DNA from 4 places in the Lysinibacillus sp. IITD104 genome. Region 2 is predicted to be linked to each of the others. Evidence: riboswitches for the same ligand, from Rfam matches in the RefSeq annotation. Region 2 holds a riboswitch; each other region holds the start of a gene.
What was found. Region 2 has a riboswitch for cobalamin ahead of V1L66_RS12330 (hypothetical protein). Riboswitches for the same ligand answer to the same signal wherever they lie in the genome.
Positions count from the first base shown of each region.

Region 1: linked by a shared signal. The riboswitch ahead of V1L66_RS09145 (ferredoxin) and the one ahead of V1L66_RS12330 (hypothetical protein) in region 2 are both predicted to bind cobalamin.
Region 3: linked by a shared signal. The riboswitch ahead of V1L66_RS03080 (iron ABC transporter permease) and the one ahead of V1L66_RS12330 (hypothetical protein) in region 2 are both predicted to bind cobalamin.
Region 4: linked by a shared signal. The riboswitch ahead of cobT (nicotinate-nucleotide--dimethylbenzimidazole phosphoribosyltransferase) and the one ahead of V1L66_RS12330 (hypothetical protein) in region 2 are both predicted to bind cobalamin.

Region 1 covers NZ_JBAHYH020000001.1:1,815,642-1,819,801, forward strand. Annotated here, with positions in the region: gene cbiQ (cobalt ECF transporter T component CbiQ) at 1-712, opposite strand, end outside; gene V1L66_RS09135 (energy-coupling factor ABC transporter substrate-binding protein) at 718-990, opposite strand; gene V1L66_RS09140 (energy-coupling factor ABC transporter permease) at 994-1,740, opposite strand; cobalamin riboswitch at 1,889-2,074, opposite strand; cobalamin riboswitch at 2,326-2,508, shown strand; gene V1L66_RS09145 (ferredoxin) at 2,654-3,025, shown strand; gene cobJ (precorrin-3B C(17)-methyltransferase) at 3,030-4,160, shown strand, end outside.
Region 2 covers NZ_JBAHYH020000001.1:2,430,403-2,434,562, forward strand. Annotated here, with positions in the region: gene V1L66_RS12325 (translation factor GTPase family protein) at 1-1,417, shown strand, start outside; gene V1L66_RS12330 (hypothetical protein) at 1,649-2,404, opposite strand; cobalamin riboswitch at 2,630-2,814, opposite strand; gene V1L66_RS12335 (hypothetical protein) at 2,936-4,160, opposite strand, start outside.
Region 3 covers NZ_JBAHYH020000001.1:600,506-604,665, reverse strand. Annotated here, with positions in the region: gene dapF (diaminopimelate epimerase) at 1-588, opposite strand, end outside; gene V1L66_RS03085 (heme ABC transporter ATP-binding protein) at 647-1,432, opposite strand; gene V1L66_RS03080 (iron ABC transporter permease) at 1,438-2,484, opposite strand; cobalamin riboswitch at 2,630-2,818, opposite strand; gene V1L66_RS03075 (biotin transporter BioY) at 2,964-3,560, shown strand; gene V1L66_RS03070 (YdhK family protein) at 3,665-4,160, shown strand, end outside.
Region 4 covers NZ_JBAHYH020000001.1:3,308,018-3,312,177, forward strand. Annotated here, with positions in the region: gene V1L66_RS16945 (methionine gamma-lyase family protein) at 1-196, opposite strand, end outside; gene V1L66_RS16950 (trimeric intracellular cation channel family protein) at 537-1,142, shown strand; gene cobT (nicotinate-nucleotide--dimethylbenzimidazole phosphoribosyltransferase) at 1,256-2,311, opposite strand; cobalamin riboswitch at 2,403-2,579, opposite strand; gene V1L66_RS16960 (ABC transporter ATP-binding protein) at 2,676-4,160, opposite strand, start outside.

The DNA.
Region 1 (4,160 bases), 610 kb from region 2:
TTTTCTTGCTATAAGAGCCCATCTCTTGCCAGTAGACTGCATCGCCTCCACGTGATTGCATGGCATTGTTGAGCTCTCGGCTACGCTGAAACATTTCCACAAATAATGCCACAATAAGCATGGAGACAGAGCGTAGCCATTGCATCGGTGAATGATAGCCAAGACGTGCTTGCTGGGCGAGATGTATATTTTGCATACTTTCTAAAAACATAAAAATAAAACGATAGGTTAGTTCGACGAGCTCCACTAATAAAGAGGGGAGTCGCCATTGTCGTAGCACATAACATATTCCTTGTACGGAAGTGGTTAGAATTAAAAAGTATAAACAACTAATGCTGCCAAGGACAATAAAGAACAGCTGTTGCGCTGCTAACACACTTGCATTCCCAATAAAGACAGTCCAATTCCTAAATGTAAACGACCAAATATGGGCAGGGAGTGTATTCGTTGATGATGTAAAGGAAAGTAAAATAGATACGAGACTTGTTAATAAGAAAAAGCTAGGTAGCAATAATAATTTGCCGTAGTATGCAAGCGGAATTTTTGCACCTAAAATGATAAAAGCACTCATTACAAAAAATGTAATGAGTGAAAGTCGTTCATCTCTCATGATGAGCGTTATGAGAAGTAGTCCAAGTGAAAATATCATTTTTTCTAGCGGATGAACGGACGCTAGCTTATTCAGATAGGCATACTTATCAATGAGTAACATAATGGTTAACCTTCTTTGTGTTTGCCACGCATATAGCCGATGAAGTAGCCAATAAAGCCAGCTCCTATAGCTGCCTGTAGCACGAATAATAAGCTTTCGATTTCACCACTTGGTGGCTCCCATAGACTTTCAAACCATGGTTCATATTCCGCATTAATTTCACCAATAGCTGCTTCTGCTTCTCCATCAGCACCACCAAATTCAGCACCTTTTTGTATGAATAAGGGAATGATGGCTAACAACACAACAATTGCTAATAACAATAAATTTTTCTTCATTTGTTAATGTGCCTCCTTTGTTGAGAAAACACGTAACGTTTTTAATTCGCTAACATTGTATTTTTTCAAGAAATTCATCACAATGACCGTTAAAATTCCTTCACTCACTGCTAAAGGAATTTGAGTTAAGGCAAAAATACCTGCAAACTTTGTAAAGGATGCCATAAAGCCTCCAACCTCTGAAGGAAAGGCTAGTGCTAGTTGTACAGAAGTCACAATGTATGTACCTAAATCACCAAGCATAGCTGCAAAGAATATGGCTAGTGAAAATGACAACCCTACTTTTTGAGCCCCTTTAAAGACAAAGTAAGCAATAAAAGGACCAACAATAGCCATAGAAAAGGCATTAGCCCCTAAAGTTGTAATTCCTCCATGAGCTAATAATAAAGATTGAAATAATAAAACGATTGTTCCAATTACACTCATTGCTAGAGGGCCAAAGAGTACTGTCCCAAGTCCTACACCAGTTGGGTGAGAGCAACTACCTGTAACTGAAGGGATTTTTAGGGCGGATAGCACAAAGGCAAAGGCTCCTGAAAGCCCCAAAAGCATTTTTGTTTCAGGATTTTCATCAATGGTTTTTCGAATAGAACGCAATCCTAGAATGATAAATGGGATAGAGATCACCCACCAAAAAATAGCCCATTCGATTGGTAAAAAACCTTCCATGATATGCATGGCAAAGGCACGTTTTGGCACGATTAAAAAGGCCAGTAAAAAATAACTAAGTTTCCACCATGATAATTTCAAAAAGCTTTCCTCCTAACTAATTAATAGATTTTTAGAATATTGCGTGCGTAATTAAAAAAAGCACTTCTCCTTAGGTGGAAAAGTGCATAGCTAAAAAAGCAAATAACAGTCTCATCTGCTAAGCCGCACACCTATCCTCGTAGGTTGAAACGATCACTTATTTTTCGGCAGGTCTCCTGGCTCTAGTTCAATGCTTTATAGGTCTTCCCATCCGTTGGACAGTGACATATTCTATAAAGCTCCCTATTACAGTGGCGGGACCGCGCCGGACTCAAACCGGCTTCCCTTTTAAGCAAAATGACAAGCACTTTGCACCGAAAAACATTCAAATTGTGAGATTTCACGACAAAGTGTAACATGAATTTCCATAAATATGCTATACCTTTTATGAAATTTTTTAAATTAAAGGTCAACGGTGAATATTCTGATAAAATTTTGTGCGCAAATTATATAGATTGTATAAATTTCATACCTAGTTCCATTCAAAATTGATAAATTTGTCATAAATTTTTAAAGAAATATTGAAATTTTAAAATAATAAGATATGATAAAGACAGTTTTCTATTTAAAATTCTAATAAAAATTTCATATAAAACGTCAATAAGTGCTCGAATAGCTCGAGATAATAGGGAAATTGGTGAAAATCCAATACAGCCCCCGCTACTGTAATAGCTGATGAAATCGCAAAGCCACTGGTGCAAACTTGGGAAGGTGCGACAGTAAAATGAAGCTTAAGTCAGGAAACCTGCTTATTTGATTGTGCATGCAAACTTTTCGGAGGGAGAAGTTGAAGCGAAAGCGGGTACCTGTATTTCATTCTATTCGTTTTTATTTGGCTTCTACAAAACCTTTACTCTTCGTTATAGAGTAAAGGTTTTTCTTTTTCCAAAAAGCAAATGAGGGGAGACAGAAGATGACAACTTGGAATTTAGAGGGGATGAAAACACATCTCTTTATTTGCAATGGCAGTAGCTGCATGAAAAAGGATGGGGAGGAAATTACCTTAGCCATTCGAGATGAGATACAGCGGCAAGCACTCGATCAGGAAATACATACGACAAGAACGCGCTGTAATGGACGCTGCAAGGATGCTTGTGTGGTAATCGCTTATCCTCAAGGAAACTGGTATCGTGTGCCATCAACAGAGCATGCTAGAACACTAGTACAAGATTTACATCATGAATCCTTATACAACGAACATGTCTTTACACTTCGTGAAGGTACATTACAGCGTACTGCTCAAACAACTGCCATTAAAGGGATCGAAAAGGTGAAAGAGGGGTAACAACATGGCGCAAAAAGGAAAAATTTTCGTAGTAGGCTTTGGACCTGGAGATTTTAAGCATATTACGACACGTGCAGTAGAGGCTTTACAACAAAGTGATATGATTATAGGCTATAAAACCTATGTAGAGCTGATTCAAGATTTAGTAAGTGCAAAATCGATTGTTAGTACAGGCATGACAGAAGAAGTGTCGCGTGCACAGGAAGCCGTTCGTCAAGCCGAAGCAGGGAGCATCGTCTCAGTAATTTCGAGTGGTGATGCAGGCGTCTATGGCATGGCAGGATTAGTCTATGAGGTGTTAATTGAGCTAGGCTGGACAGAAGCAACAGGAATTGAAGTTGAAATTGTTCCTGGGATTTCTGCGATTAATTCATGCGCTAGCATACTTGGTGCACCTATTATGCATGATGCTTGTACAATCAGTTTGAGTGACCATCTAACACCTTGGAATTTAATTGCAAAGCGTGTCGAGGCAGCTGCAATGGCGGACTTTGTCATTGCTTTATACAATCCTAAAAGTGGACGTCGAACAAGACAAATTGTCGAGGCTCAACGAATACTCTTAGAATATCGTTCGCCAGACACACCAGTTGGGCTTGTGAAAAGTGCCTATCGAGAACGTCAAGAAGTGACCATGACAACACTAGCAGAAATGCTAGAACATGATATTGGTATGTTGACAACTGTCATTATCGGGAATTCGTCAACATTTTTCTATGACAATAAGATGATTACGCCCCGCGGTTACCAACGTAAATATACCCTGGGTGAAGAGAAACAGCCATTACGTCCACATCAACGTTTACGCGAAGAAAATGAACCTTGGGCAATGAACCAAGAGACAGGAACAGCGCGAAATGACTTTACGGCTGACCCTAATGCAGGGCGCTTTAATAAACCCAGTATAGCCGCTACGCCAAAGCCGAAAAAAACAGCTCTTGAAATGGCTACAGCGGCACTTGCAATGGTAAAAGGGACAAGCGCAGTCAAAGTAACACCGAAGCTTGTACAGCAAAAAATAGAATCTATTTTTGAATTAGCAGTAAGTCCTGGTGTAGCCAATAAGTTTTTTACTCCCCAGCAAATGATGATGTTAGCGGAGGTCGTTGGGGATGAGGGGACGATGGAATACACA
Region 2 (4,160 bases):
CGATGAAAAATTGCTTGATGCCTTTCTAAATGAGTCATTGGAGCATGAACAGTGTCTTGCTCAATTAAAGGAAATGATTAAAAATGAAGGTGCCTTCCCTTGCTTTGCTGGCTCGGCCTTAAAGGATGAGGGCATTCAGGAATTTCTTGACCAGCTCCCGCTGTTAACGGCTTCCCATTTTGACAAGGATGCCCCGTTTGAGGGCGAGGTTTTTAAGATTCGTCATGATGGGCACCAGCGTTTAACCTTTATGAAGGCAACCAAGGGCTCGTTGCATGTACGAGATGAATTTTCATTTGACGAAGTAACAGAAAAAGTGACCGAAATTCGCCTTTATAACGGCAGTCGCTTTGAGACCGTTCAACAGGTAGAGGCAGGAGAAATTTTCGCTGTCAAAGGACTGAGCCAGGCAAACATTGGGGATCGAATCGGTACAACGATGCTATCACAGCCCTATGAGCTTGTCCCAACCTTACAGGCAAAGGTTCAATATGAGGGTGATCAACATATCAAGGAAGTGCTACAGATTTTCCGTTTACTCGAAGCAGAAGAACCGTCCTTGCGTGTGGTCTGGCAGGAAAAATTTCAGGAAATCCATGTGCATATTATGGGTGCCATTCAATTGGAGGTCCTGACAGAGGTATTAATGACGCGTTTTTCAATAGCTGTCTCCTTTGGTGAGCCGCAAATTTTATATATGGAAACCATTGCGACAACCGTAACGGGCTATGGTCATTTCGAGCCCCTCAAGCATTATGCAGAAGTTCATTTATTAATGGAGCCAAATCCACGTGGAACAGGTAATACCTTCAGCAATGCCTGTCATGCCGATCATTTATCCATAGGCAATCAGCGCCTTGTTGAAAAGCACCTGTTTGAGCGTGACCATCATGGGCTACTGACAGGCTTCCCTGTAACAGATATTCATTTTACACTTCTAACAGGTCGCGGGCACAACGAGCATACATCAGGGGGAGATTTCCGTGAAGCCAGTTTCCGTGCTCTGCGCCAGGGGCTGGAGCAGGCACAAAATGTACTACTAGAACCCTATTATCGCTTTAAAATGAAGGCTTCAAACGACTATATCGGCCGTATGATGACTGATATTCAGCAAGCAGCAGGCACATTCGATGACCCGATTTTATCTGAAACGGATGTTATCCTAACAGGTCGTGCGCCTGTTGCCACTTTAATGAGCTACAGTGCAACCTTTGCCGCCTATACAAATGGGAAGGGTGCACTCACACTCCAATTTGATGGCTATGATGTGTGCCATAATACAGAGGAGGTGATTGCACAGATTGGCTATGATAAAAATGCCGACCCTGAGTATAGTTCCTCCAGTATCTTTTGTGCAAAGGGCAAAGGATATACGGTTCCGTGGCAAGAAGCACAGGCAGCCATGCACTGCCTGTAAAATGGGGTGATTTGGTTCGCGTGAAGGCTTTGCTTGCTTTCGCGGGTATTCATCGCTCGAGCGCGGGTATTTCACTTGCTTCCGCGAGTATTAGTCGCTCTAGCGCGGGTATTTCACTTGCTTCCGCGGGTATTCATCGCTCTAGCGCGGGTATTTCTTGGTTGGGCGTAAATATATCTCTACCCTGCAATAAAATGATTACAAGCCCTCCAAAAATGGAGGGCTTGTTTTTTATAGTGCACCGACAGCTTTCTTTGTTGGTTTGTCCATCAAATAAGCGGGTTCCACTACCACGTAGTCATGCTTGTTCGTAAAATCAATCAGTACCTTTCCTGGTCGACTTTTTAATAGTTGGAGATGGTCAATTAATTGCAGTAAAAGCTCGTGACCGTTGCCACGTGGATGCCAGTTGAAATGATAATCATTTAACGCTTGCACCGCTTCAATAAATTGGGCATATTCCTGCTGCACAAATGCAATGAGTTTGTCATGATGAGATGCTAAATCATATAAATATGTTTCGTAAAAGCGCATGACAATCGAGCATAATAAGTCATTGACACGAGCGGCACTTAAAACAGGCTTTGGCTCCAATGATAGACGGTCGAGGTTGGGCTTTGCGCGTGTAGAATCAATGCGCGTAATTAAGTGATACGCTTCTCCGTTGACCTCATAGACAATCGGATTGGTCGGCATGTACATCATAAAACTATTCGTCTTTGTTTTGAGTTCATCTGCTATGGCTGCTTTCGCTAAAAGATGACCGTCCACATCCCCATTTTGTATCCAAATAATTTCTTTATTATATAAGATTTGCTCAAAGAAGCGATCGTTGCGTATCAGCTTCGTTGCTAATAATTGATCGATTAGCGATTCGACCACCATTCTTGTTTTTGCTTTCTTGGCAACTTCTGTGCGTGGTTGCTTACAAATGTTCAGATCTTCATAAGGCGTTTCCAACGTTGTCGTTCCATGAATATTTGTCATACGTGCATCCCCTTTGCGTACATATTTTCAAAACAAAAAGGACTCCCTACTTTTGAGGAAATCCTTCATTTTATCTTCTTTCATCACACAATGCCAAACAAACCCTAAGTATGTGTGAACGAGTTCGATTGTGAACCCTTTCATTTACTATGGGCGTTTGACGTACTGTGACGAACAGAGCATTCTGTTTTGTCAACATGCCACCTCCTATTCCTCGTAGGTTTATGGTGTGTACTCGTAACAGGCAGGTATCCTGACTCATGGTCATTGCTTCTTTTCTCCTTCCCATCATTTGACAGTGGATACTGAAAAGTCGCTCACATTTACAGTTGCGGGACAGTGTCGGATTCGCACCGACTTCCCTTTTAAGCAAATTGCACGCAATTTACACCTATTACTACACGCTATTCAGTTGGTAAGGAAACGAGAGTACCTCGTATTCCTATTAAAGTATTAAATTAATTGTAAAGGAGTGCCATTTAGAAGTCAATTCTTGCTCGTTTAAACACTATTTCATTCATCGAAATGGTCCTACACCTTTTGGAAACCAACAATCCTACTTTGTGGAATAGATGAATTATGTTCAATGATAAATACCTTGGAAAAATGGTCGTAATAGGTTTTATCATGAGCTTTTGGAGATAAAATAATTAACTTTCGATTTAACTCTTTTGCATATAAATGAAATACTTTGTCCTTGCGTTCATCATCTAGTGCGCTATCAAATTCATCAAGTACGATATAGCTTGGGGCAATCGAGAGGTTTTGCAATAAAGCTAAGGCAAAGAGGAGCGAGCTTAACGATTCCTCCCCTCCTGAGACACCTTTACCTACTTTGCCATTTCGTGCTTTTAAGCTAACATCCTCCATAGTACCCTGATGACCGATTTTACGAGCTTTCACATAAAGCAAGTATTTAATGCGCCCTGCCTTCTCTTCTATTCTTTCTTTTTCGATATGTCCCTCAAAATGAAAAATATCCATATACTTTTGGAACAACATATTAATCTTTGTTAAATACATATTAATGGTCGTTTCTAGTTTATCTTCTAAATCTGCTGCAAAACCCGCATTTTGCTCAAGAAGTATTTCAGCACTTGCTAATTCTGCATTTTTACGCTCAAAATCTTCTTTCATTTTTTCAAAATTTACTTCAGCATGAATATTGACCTTTTCTAGGCGTGCCGCTTCGAATGCTGCAGCTTTTTCTGCATTACCATGAATTAACCTTGCCTCAGACCATTTAATGGAGATGGATTCATCAACAACACATGCTTCGACAGGTAAAATATGCTCTAATTCCTGTAGTTTTATTACTAGACTTGCTTGGCTAGCCTCTAATTGTTCGATTTTTTCTTGCGCTCTCGCTGTACGTAGCCGACAGTTTGTTAGATTACTATTTATTAATTCAAGCTCTGATTCATGATTTTGTATTAGTAATTTTAGTTGACGTTTATCATTGGACAGCTCCTCCAATTGCTCTGTCCATTGCTGATGCTCTCTTTTGGAATCATTAATGGTTTTGCGTAATTCTTTTAATGTTTGTTCCATTTGCTGTAACTGGACTTGTTGCTCTGCCACTGCCCCTAGCTCCTCATAAATGCGGCATTCCTTCTCTAGCAATTGCAGCTCTTGAAAATGTGCTGCCTGATGTTTTCTAACTGTTTCCCGCTGTGCTTCCATTTCCACTTGCTCATCATAAATTGCTAACAATTGCTCTGTTAAAGCTTTCAGTTGACTTTCATAGGCATGCAGT
Region 3 (4,160 bases), 1.8 Mb from region 2:
ACGATGAGGAAATCTCATATCGTTTGCTATAATACCGCCTAATGTTCTTAATGGTGCTTGCTCGATCGCATTCACAAAAACTACAGTATTCGGATTGCCCAAAAACAAAGCAGTTACCAAAAGAGATTGTTGGGGTAAAGGAAATATCTCATTGATGACAAGCTCATTTGGGTTTCCTAACATCGGAATGTCTTTGCGCAATAAGAGAGGTTTGCCCATATCGACAATCACTTCTATTACGCTATCGTCTTGCACCACTACCTGTGCCAGCATAATGCCCGATTTCGTTTCAATCATAAGCTGCTCTTGTCGCACAATATGACGCTCAAAGATATACTTAGCAACACAGCGAAGACCGTTACCGCAATTTGTCGCCTCAGAGCCATCTTTATTAAAAATACGCATACCACAGTCAGCAGTTTTGGATGGCTGGATAATAATTAACCCATCTGAGCCTATACCTGTATGAACATTGGCTATTTTTTGAGCCAATTCACTAAAGATCTCTTCCTTATAATCATATTGGAAAAGATCAAGATAGATATAGCTGTTGCCAGTACCATGCATTTTCGTAAAAGCTATTTGCATACAGTCACTCCTTAAAGGATGTTTTATGTATCTAATAGAAGATCTTGCTTTTCTATATTTAGCTAAACTTTTTCGTGAATTGTTCAGGAACATATGTAAGATACGGCTTCCCTGTCATTGGATGTGTTTGAATATCCGCAAAAACACCAAATACATCTTGCAGCACTGTTGGCGTAAGCACTTCCTCTGGTGTACCATGACAAACGATTCGCCCTTGCTGTAAAACGTAAATTTGATCGCAATACATAGCAGCAATATTCAAATCATGTAAAGCAGCTACGACGGTTAAATGCAAGGTCTGAATTAAATCCATAAGTTGAAGTTGATGTTGAATATCTAAATGATTCGTTGGCTCATCTAATATTAATACCTGTGCTTGTTGAGCAAGTGCTCTTGCAACCATGACACGCTTTTTCTCGCCACCAGAAAGCGAACTAAAGCTTCGTTTCTCTAAATGCGATATGCCCGTTTGCCTAAGAGCATCTTTAACAATTTGAAAATCTTTCTCTTGATCAAGCTCTAATAGCTTTTTATGTGGCGTTCTTCCCATACTGACTAAATCATGCACAGTGAAATCAAATAATACGGGTGTCTCTTGGCTTACAACAGCCAAATTTTTCGCAATAGCTTTACTTGATTGCTTTAATATATCTTGCTCATTTAATACTACTTTACCGCTTTCAGGTTTTAGCAGACGATACATATTTTTTAACAATGTTGATTTTCCGCTCCCATTAGGACCTATTAATCCAACAAATTGCTTTTCTTTTATTTGAATGCTTACATCATGTAGTATACGCTGATCGTAAATGGAGAATGATACTTGTTTCGCTTCTAATGTCATTGAAATTAATCTCCTTCACCGAATGAATAGTTGTTACGACGGAGAAGCCAAATGAAAAATGGTCCTCCACAAAAAGCTGTAATAATACCAATTGGCATTTCCTGGGGAGCAATGATGATTCGAGCAAAGGCATCTGCCCACACTAAGAATATTCCACCTATTAAAGCACTAATAGGTATCACGTATTTATAATTTGAGCCCACAATTAATCGCACAATATGCGGAATAATCAATCCCACAAAACCTATAGAACCACTAACTGCGACAAGCACACCTGTTAATAGAGATACTAGTAGTATTAACTGAATACGGAATTGCTGAAGATTAACGCCTAATGTCACTGCCGCTTCTTCTCCCAGTAATAGTAAATTTAAATTGCGATAATGTAGCCACAGTAGCCCAAAAACAACAAAGAATACGAAAGCTGGAATCACAATATTATTCCATTTGGCTCCAGCTAAACTACCTAGCATCCAAAACATAACAGCCTTTAAGGCTCCTTCTTGCTTTGACATCATTAAAATAAAATTAGAGATAGCCGTTAAGATAAAGGACACAGCCATACCTGCCAATAGCAAGCGGAAAATAGAGACACGTCCCCCAACACGTGATAAGAAAAAGACAAGTACTATGGCAAGTAATGAACCAAGGAATGCGGATACTGAAAGAGCGTAAATACCTAAAAATGAAAAGGCTCCTAAAATAATCACAGAAGTAGCTCCGACAGCTGCCCCTGAAGAAATCCCTAGAATATACGGGTCTGCTATGGAATTACGTACAAGTGCCTGAATGGCTGCGCCTGCAATGGCTAACCCCGCTCCTACTATAGCAGCTAGCAAAACACGAGGTGCTCTTATTTGCCAGATGATGATTTCCTGAGAGCGACTCCAATCTTGCTCAATCGCATTTTGTATAAAAGGTATTTTAGAGAGAATCACTTTCCAGACATATAACGGTGTAACTGAAACTGAGCCAACCATTACAGCAAAGGTCATTGAAACAATTAAAACCATGAAAAGTACGAAGGAAAATAACATAAATTTTTTATTCATCTGTTTTAATCTCCTACTGAATATTGATGAATGAAGCAATAAAAAAAGGTATCCCATGCGAAAGTGCGCATAGAAATACCCTAGATTAAACAAAGTCAGAAAAATATCCAGCTATTGTCCGTAATTGCTTGCATCCTCGTGGGCATTACAGGTATTACTAAATGGCAGGTCTCCTGGCTTCGATTCACTATCCTATAATTGCCTTCCCATTCTTAAACAGTGGCAAATCATATTATAGGATTCCTCGTTACAGTTGCGGGACAGCGTCGGACTTCCACCGACTTCCCTTTTAAGTGATATTCAAAAATATCACACCAATAGTATTTGAAGTTATAAAATTGTGACGATTCTATCATACATTTTTATAGATAGATAGTCTACTTCAAGCAATTGAGTTAACTTATTTAAATTATAAAGTTGACACAACTACTTTCGTTTTTTACACTAACAGTAATAACTTATAAAACGAGGTGAAATTCATGGCAACCGTTACGCAACATAGTCATCATAAGTTAAGAACTGTTGACATTACCTATATTGGATTATTTTCAACGCTAATGATGGTGGGTGCTAATATCACGTCCTTTGCACCTTTTATGGTAGTTGGTGGTGTACCCATTACGCTTCAAACCTTTTTTGCGATTTTAGCAGGACTTATTCTTGGTAGTAGAAAAGGTGCGCTCGCCTGTACAATTTATATGTGTGTAGGATTGGCAGGAGCTCCTGTCTTTGCTCGTTTCGGTGGTGGAATTGGCCAAATTTTAAGCCCAACCTTTGGGTTTATAATTACATTTATTTTAGCGGCATTTGTTGCAGGGTTGATTGTTGAACGAAGCGGTACAAAGAAAAGCTTTATCGTAGCTGCTTTGGTAGCAACAGCGATAAATTATTTGATAGGAACAAATTGGATGTTTTTTGCATACAAGCTTTGGGCAAGTGCACCAGAGAATTTTTCATATAAGCTCGCTTGGCTTTGGATGATTCCTCCTCTACCAAAAGATATTATTTTAGCTATTTTTGCTGGTGTCTTCGCCTATAGATTACAAAAAACATTGAAGATCATGCCCATTCAATAGCATATCTTCTCACCTATTTGTGCCAGATGTTTTTCATAGATCATATCCATCGTTTCTGCACATTTATTTGCTACATTAGGAGCAAAGAGTGAGGAGGATATCATATGAAATTCAATAAAAGATGGTCAGTCGGACTATTATCAGTAGTCGCTCTAATTAGTTTATCGGCTTGCACTGAGGAGCAAACAAAACCTGCATCCACTTCTAATGAAGCTGCTGAAAAAATGGATCATTCTACAATGAATCATTCAAGTTCTGGCGAAGTACCCGTAACATTAAAAAAAGCTGAGAATCCGAAATTTCCTGTAGGGAGCACAGCCATAATTACAGATGGACATATGGAAGGTATGAAAGGGGCCGAAGCAACAATAGTAGGTGCCTATAATACAACTGCCTATGTTATTTCCTATGAGCCTACATCTGGTGGAAAGCGAATAGAAAAGCATAAGTGGGTAATTCATGAAGAATTAATTGACCCACAAGAAGCACCACTGGCTCCTGGAACAGAAATAAAAACGGACGCAGCACATATGGAAGGTATGGAAAATGCGACTGTCCTTATTGACGAGGCTGTGCAAACAACTGTATATATGGTTGATT
Region 4 (4,160 bases), 880 kb from region 2:
CCTCATCATCATAGCCATAGCCGTTTGATGGATGTAAATGATAATCACTTACTTGATGCTTTCCGAACGCTGCTAGCACCTTCTGCTGATTATAAAACGCCATTTCTTCTACCTTGGCATGATAAGGCCGAACTTGCTCCTCAATTTTTGTCGCTAACGACAGCGTTTGTATTGATAAATTTGATGTAAACGTCATTCTTTCTTCTCCATTTCACAATGTCTCGCATTTCAATCAGTAACATTTATTGACTATCTAAATTGACTTCAATCACTCTAGAATTACCTAACCAACTACTGGTATATGAACGCTTTTGACGAATGTTTTCTTTATTTTAATCACATTTTATCAATTTGTATGTGCACCTGTAAAACTTGCCTATTGTTTCTAAGAGCATTTTACGCTAAGCTAATGTGCGGACTTATTTCGAGAAGCGTATTTAATGACCGATTTTGGCTATTAAATTCATAGATTCTGTTACGTAAAATAGTCTTTTAACTTTAAAAAAGTTTATTTATTGATAGAAGGGGTGAAAGGGATGGCTTGGGAGGTTTTTAGTATCATAGGAACAATTGCCTTTGCTATTTCTGGGGCAATTATTGCCATGGAAGAAGAATACGATTTATTTGGTGTATATATACTTGGTATTGTCACTGCTTTTGGTGGAGGAGCCATTCGAAATTTACTCATCGGGCTACCTGTCACAACCCTATGGGGACAGGATATGATGTTTCAAATTGCGCTGGCTGCGATTACGATATTTTTTATTTTTCCGCATCATCTGATTCAACATTGGCATCGTTGGGGTAACTTCACAGATGCGATTGGCTTATCAGCGTTCGCTATTCAAGGCGCACTTTATGCTGTCAAGCTGGATATGCCTGTTAGTGCTGTGGTTGTAGCTGCTGTGTTAACAGGTTCAGGTGGTGGCATTGTACGTGATTTATTAGCTAGAAGAAAACCATTAGTTCTCCGTGATGAAGTTTATGGTGTTTGGGCAGCTCTTGCTGGACTACTAATCGGCTTCGAGGTTTTTACAGGGGACATTTTCCTTTATATTTTATTCGCGGTAATTACTGCGTTACGTATTCTTTCCTATACGATGAAGTGGCGCTTGCCATTACGTAAGTTAAATCGTGCATAAATACTATTCAGCCAATGACCAAAAATTAAGTCATTGGCTGTTTTATTTTTTGGCTAATAATAATCTTTTATGAGTTTCATTCCTTATATGATTGAAGAAGACATTAACTTAGCTTATCTTTTTAACAACTGCATTGCTTCTTCTAATGTCACCATGTTTTTCATCATTGAACAAGCTGCATCTAAAATAGGAAAGGCTAAGGCTGCTCCAGAACCTTCGCCTAAACGCATATTCATGTGCAACATCGGTTCAATACCTAGTAATGCAGCGGCAATTTTTGCCCCTGGCTCCTCTGAAGCATGGGAAGGAATAATATAATCGATTACTTTTGGTTCGAGCTTATAAGCAATGAGGGCAGCTATAGTCGAAATAAATCCATCAATAACCACTGGTTTACGATGAACTGCAGCCCCAAGAATAATACCTGTCATCGCCCCTATCTCTAATCCTCCTACCTTAGCCAGAACATCAATAGCATCTTTTGGATTAGGCTTATTTAAGGTAATTGCTTTTTCAATAATCGCCGCTTTATAGGCAATGCCTCCTTGGCCAACTCCTGCCCCAAACCCTGTTACTTCTATAGGGTCACATCCAGTCAGAACAGCTAATATCGCAGCACTTGGTGTTGTATTGCCAATACCCATTTCCCCTGTACCTAGTACATCAGCACCTTGTATGATTTCCTCAGTGGCCACACGGATTCCTACTTCTATCGATTGAATGGCTTCTTGTTTGGACATAGCTGGACCTTGTGCCATGTTATCTGTACCGTATTTGATTTTATGAATAATGACACCAGCATCAAGTGGAATATCTGCTTTTACCCCAACATCTACTGTGACCACCTTTGCATTGGTAATGCCCGCAATCGCACAAACGCCTGTCCCCCCCTTAGGAAAATTTAATGTTTGAAAGACTGTAACATCTTGCGGATTCGTGGTTACACCTTCCTCACATACACCATGATCTGCAGCACAAACAATCATCACCTTTTTGTCAACCGTCGGATATAATTGTCCTGTTACACCAGAGAGCTGTACGGCAAGTGATTCTAGTTTACCCAAGCTACCTGGGGGCTTACAAAGCGCATCAATCCGCTTTCTAGCTTGCTCCATACCTTTCATATCAACCCCTTGAATGTTTTCAATCGTGTCTTGTAATAATGGCATAATTATTTCTCCTCTCGTTCTCATTAAGACAAAATAAAAAGTCTGTAGTTTATTGTCATAACAAATAAACTACAGACTTTTCCATCATCTATATCTTCTAAAGCAAATAGGCAGGTCTCCTGGCTCAAGTTCAACATCTCATAGTACCTTCCCAGCAATTCGCTAGTGGCATACACTATGAAACTTCCTTATACAGTGGCGGGTCCGCTAAAGCTTTTCACTTTATTCCCTATTCTCCCTAGTGGGCACCTATTGCTTTTATGTAATTATGTTAAATCTACTTTACAACTTTTTTAGTGTCAATAGATAAAAATTTTTTGAGTGTTAACTTAGTACCACCACCTATTCTAACAATATAGGCTTATCAAGAACCTGTCACAACAAATGAATCCCTCTCGTTCACCTGATTCCTATCAACTTCAAATATTTTATCTGCTTCATTTATTAAAACAGGGTGATGAGTAACCAATATAACAGTCTTTTGTTTTTCTTTATTTAAATATAAAAGTAATGATTCTATATTTATTTGGTTGTCTTTATCAAGCGCAGAAGTAATCTCGTCAAACAAATAGATATCCGCATCTCTTAGAAGCGATCTTGCTATTGAAAGTCTTTGCTGTTGCCCAGTAGATAATTCAAGCCCATTATGCCCTATAAGCGTTTCAAATTTATAGTCTAACGTTTCTATATATGAATAAATGTTAACCATTTTACAAATTTGAATTAATTCTTCGTCTGTTGCATCCGGCTTTGCTAATAACAAATTTTCCCTTATTGTCCCTGTCATTATAAAATGCTCTTGCGTTACCAAACATACCCTTTTTCTATAAACATCAATAGGAATATATCTAATATTCTGATTGGATAGAAATATTTCACCCTGATAATTAATGTATAAACCTGATAATATATTCAATAATGTCGATTTACCTGATCCGCTTTCTCCCTTAATCAATACAATTTTCTTCAAAGGTATTTGGAAATTTATATTTTCTAAAACAGGAGAAAATGCATTAGTATAGGTAAAGCTTACATTCCGTAATACTATTTTATCTTTATTAAAATGATGCGATGAATTTACATAGTCTGGTACTTCTAATTTCCTTAGCTGATATTTATTGTCTTCCATTAAGTTTTTCACTCTATTTACAGACACAATTGCTTCTTGTAAAAATGAATTTAGTTGGGAAAATCTTAAAAATGACTGACTAAAGTTATTGGCATAGGTTGTGAATGCTATTAATACTCCTAACGTGAGGCTTCCTTTATAAATAAAGTAGGCACCTATAATAAGGATAATCAAATAACTTGTAAAGTTTATTAATTCTATTATTGATCCTGATTTTATGCTTAAACGCATTTTATCAAGAGTATTTTTGTATAATAAGGTAATTTTCTTTTGATAGTTATCTATGGCGTTTATCTCATTATTAAATATCTTAAATAATTTAAATGATGACAGTAATTCTCCCAGATAGGTTAAATAAGAATCTAAATCTTTTTTGATGGCAGTATCCATCATCCTTATTTTTTTTCCATAATATTTAAAAATGATAAGTGCTAAAGGACAAGCTATGAATAAAATACTAGCTAAAATAAAATTTAGATTGATCAATATTATTAACACAATTATTATACTGATAAAGTCTACAACAATATTTAAAAACTCTGATACTACTTCAGAAAATGCCTTTGTATCATTTTCTATTTTATTCATCAGTTCACCTTTTGCTTTTAATTGATACTCATCCATGTCCATAGCCATAATTCTTTTTATTATCTTTAATTTAATATCCATTTGTAGATAGCAGGCAAATTTCGTTAAATAATATTTTTGGATTACTTTAAA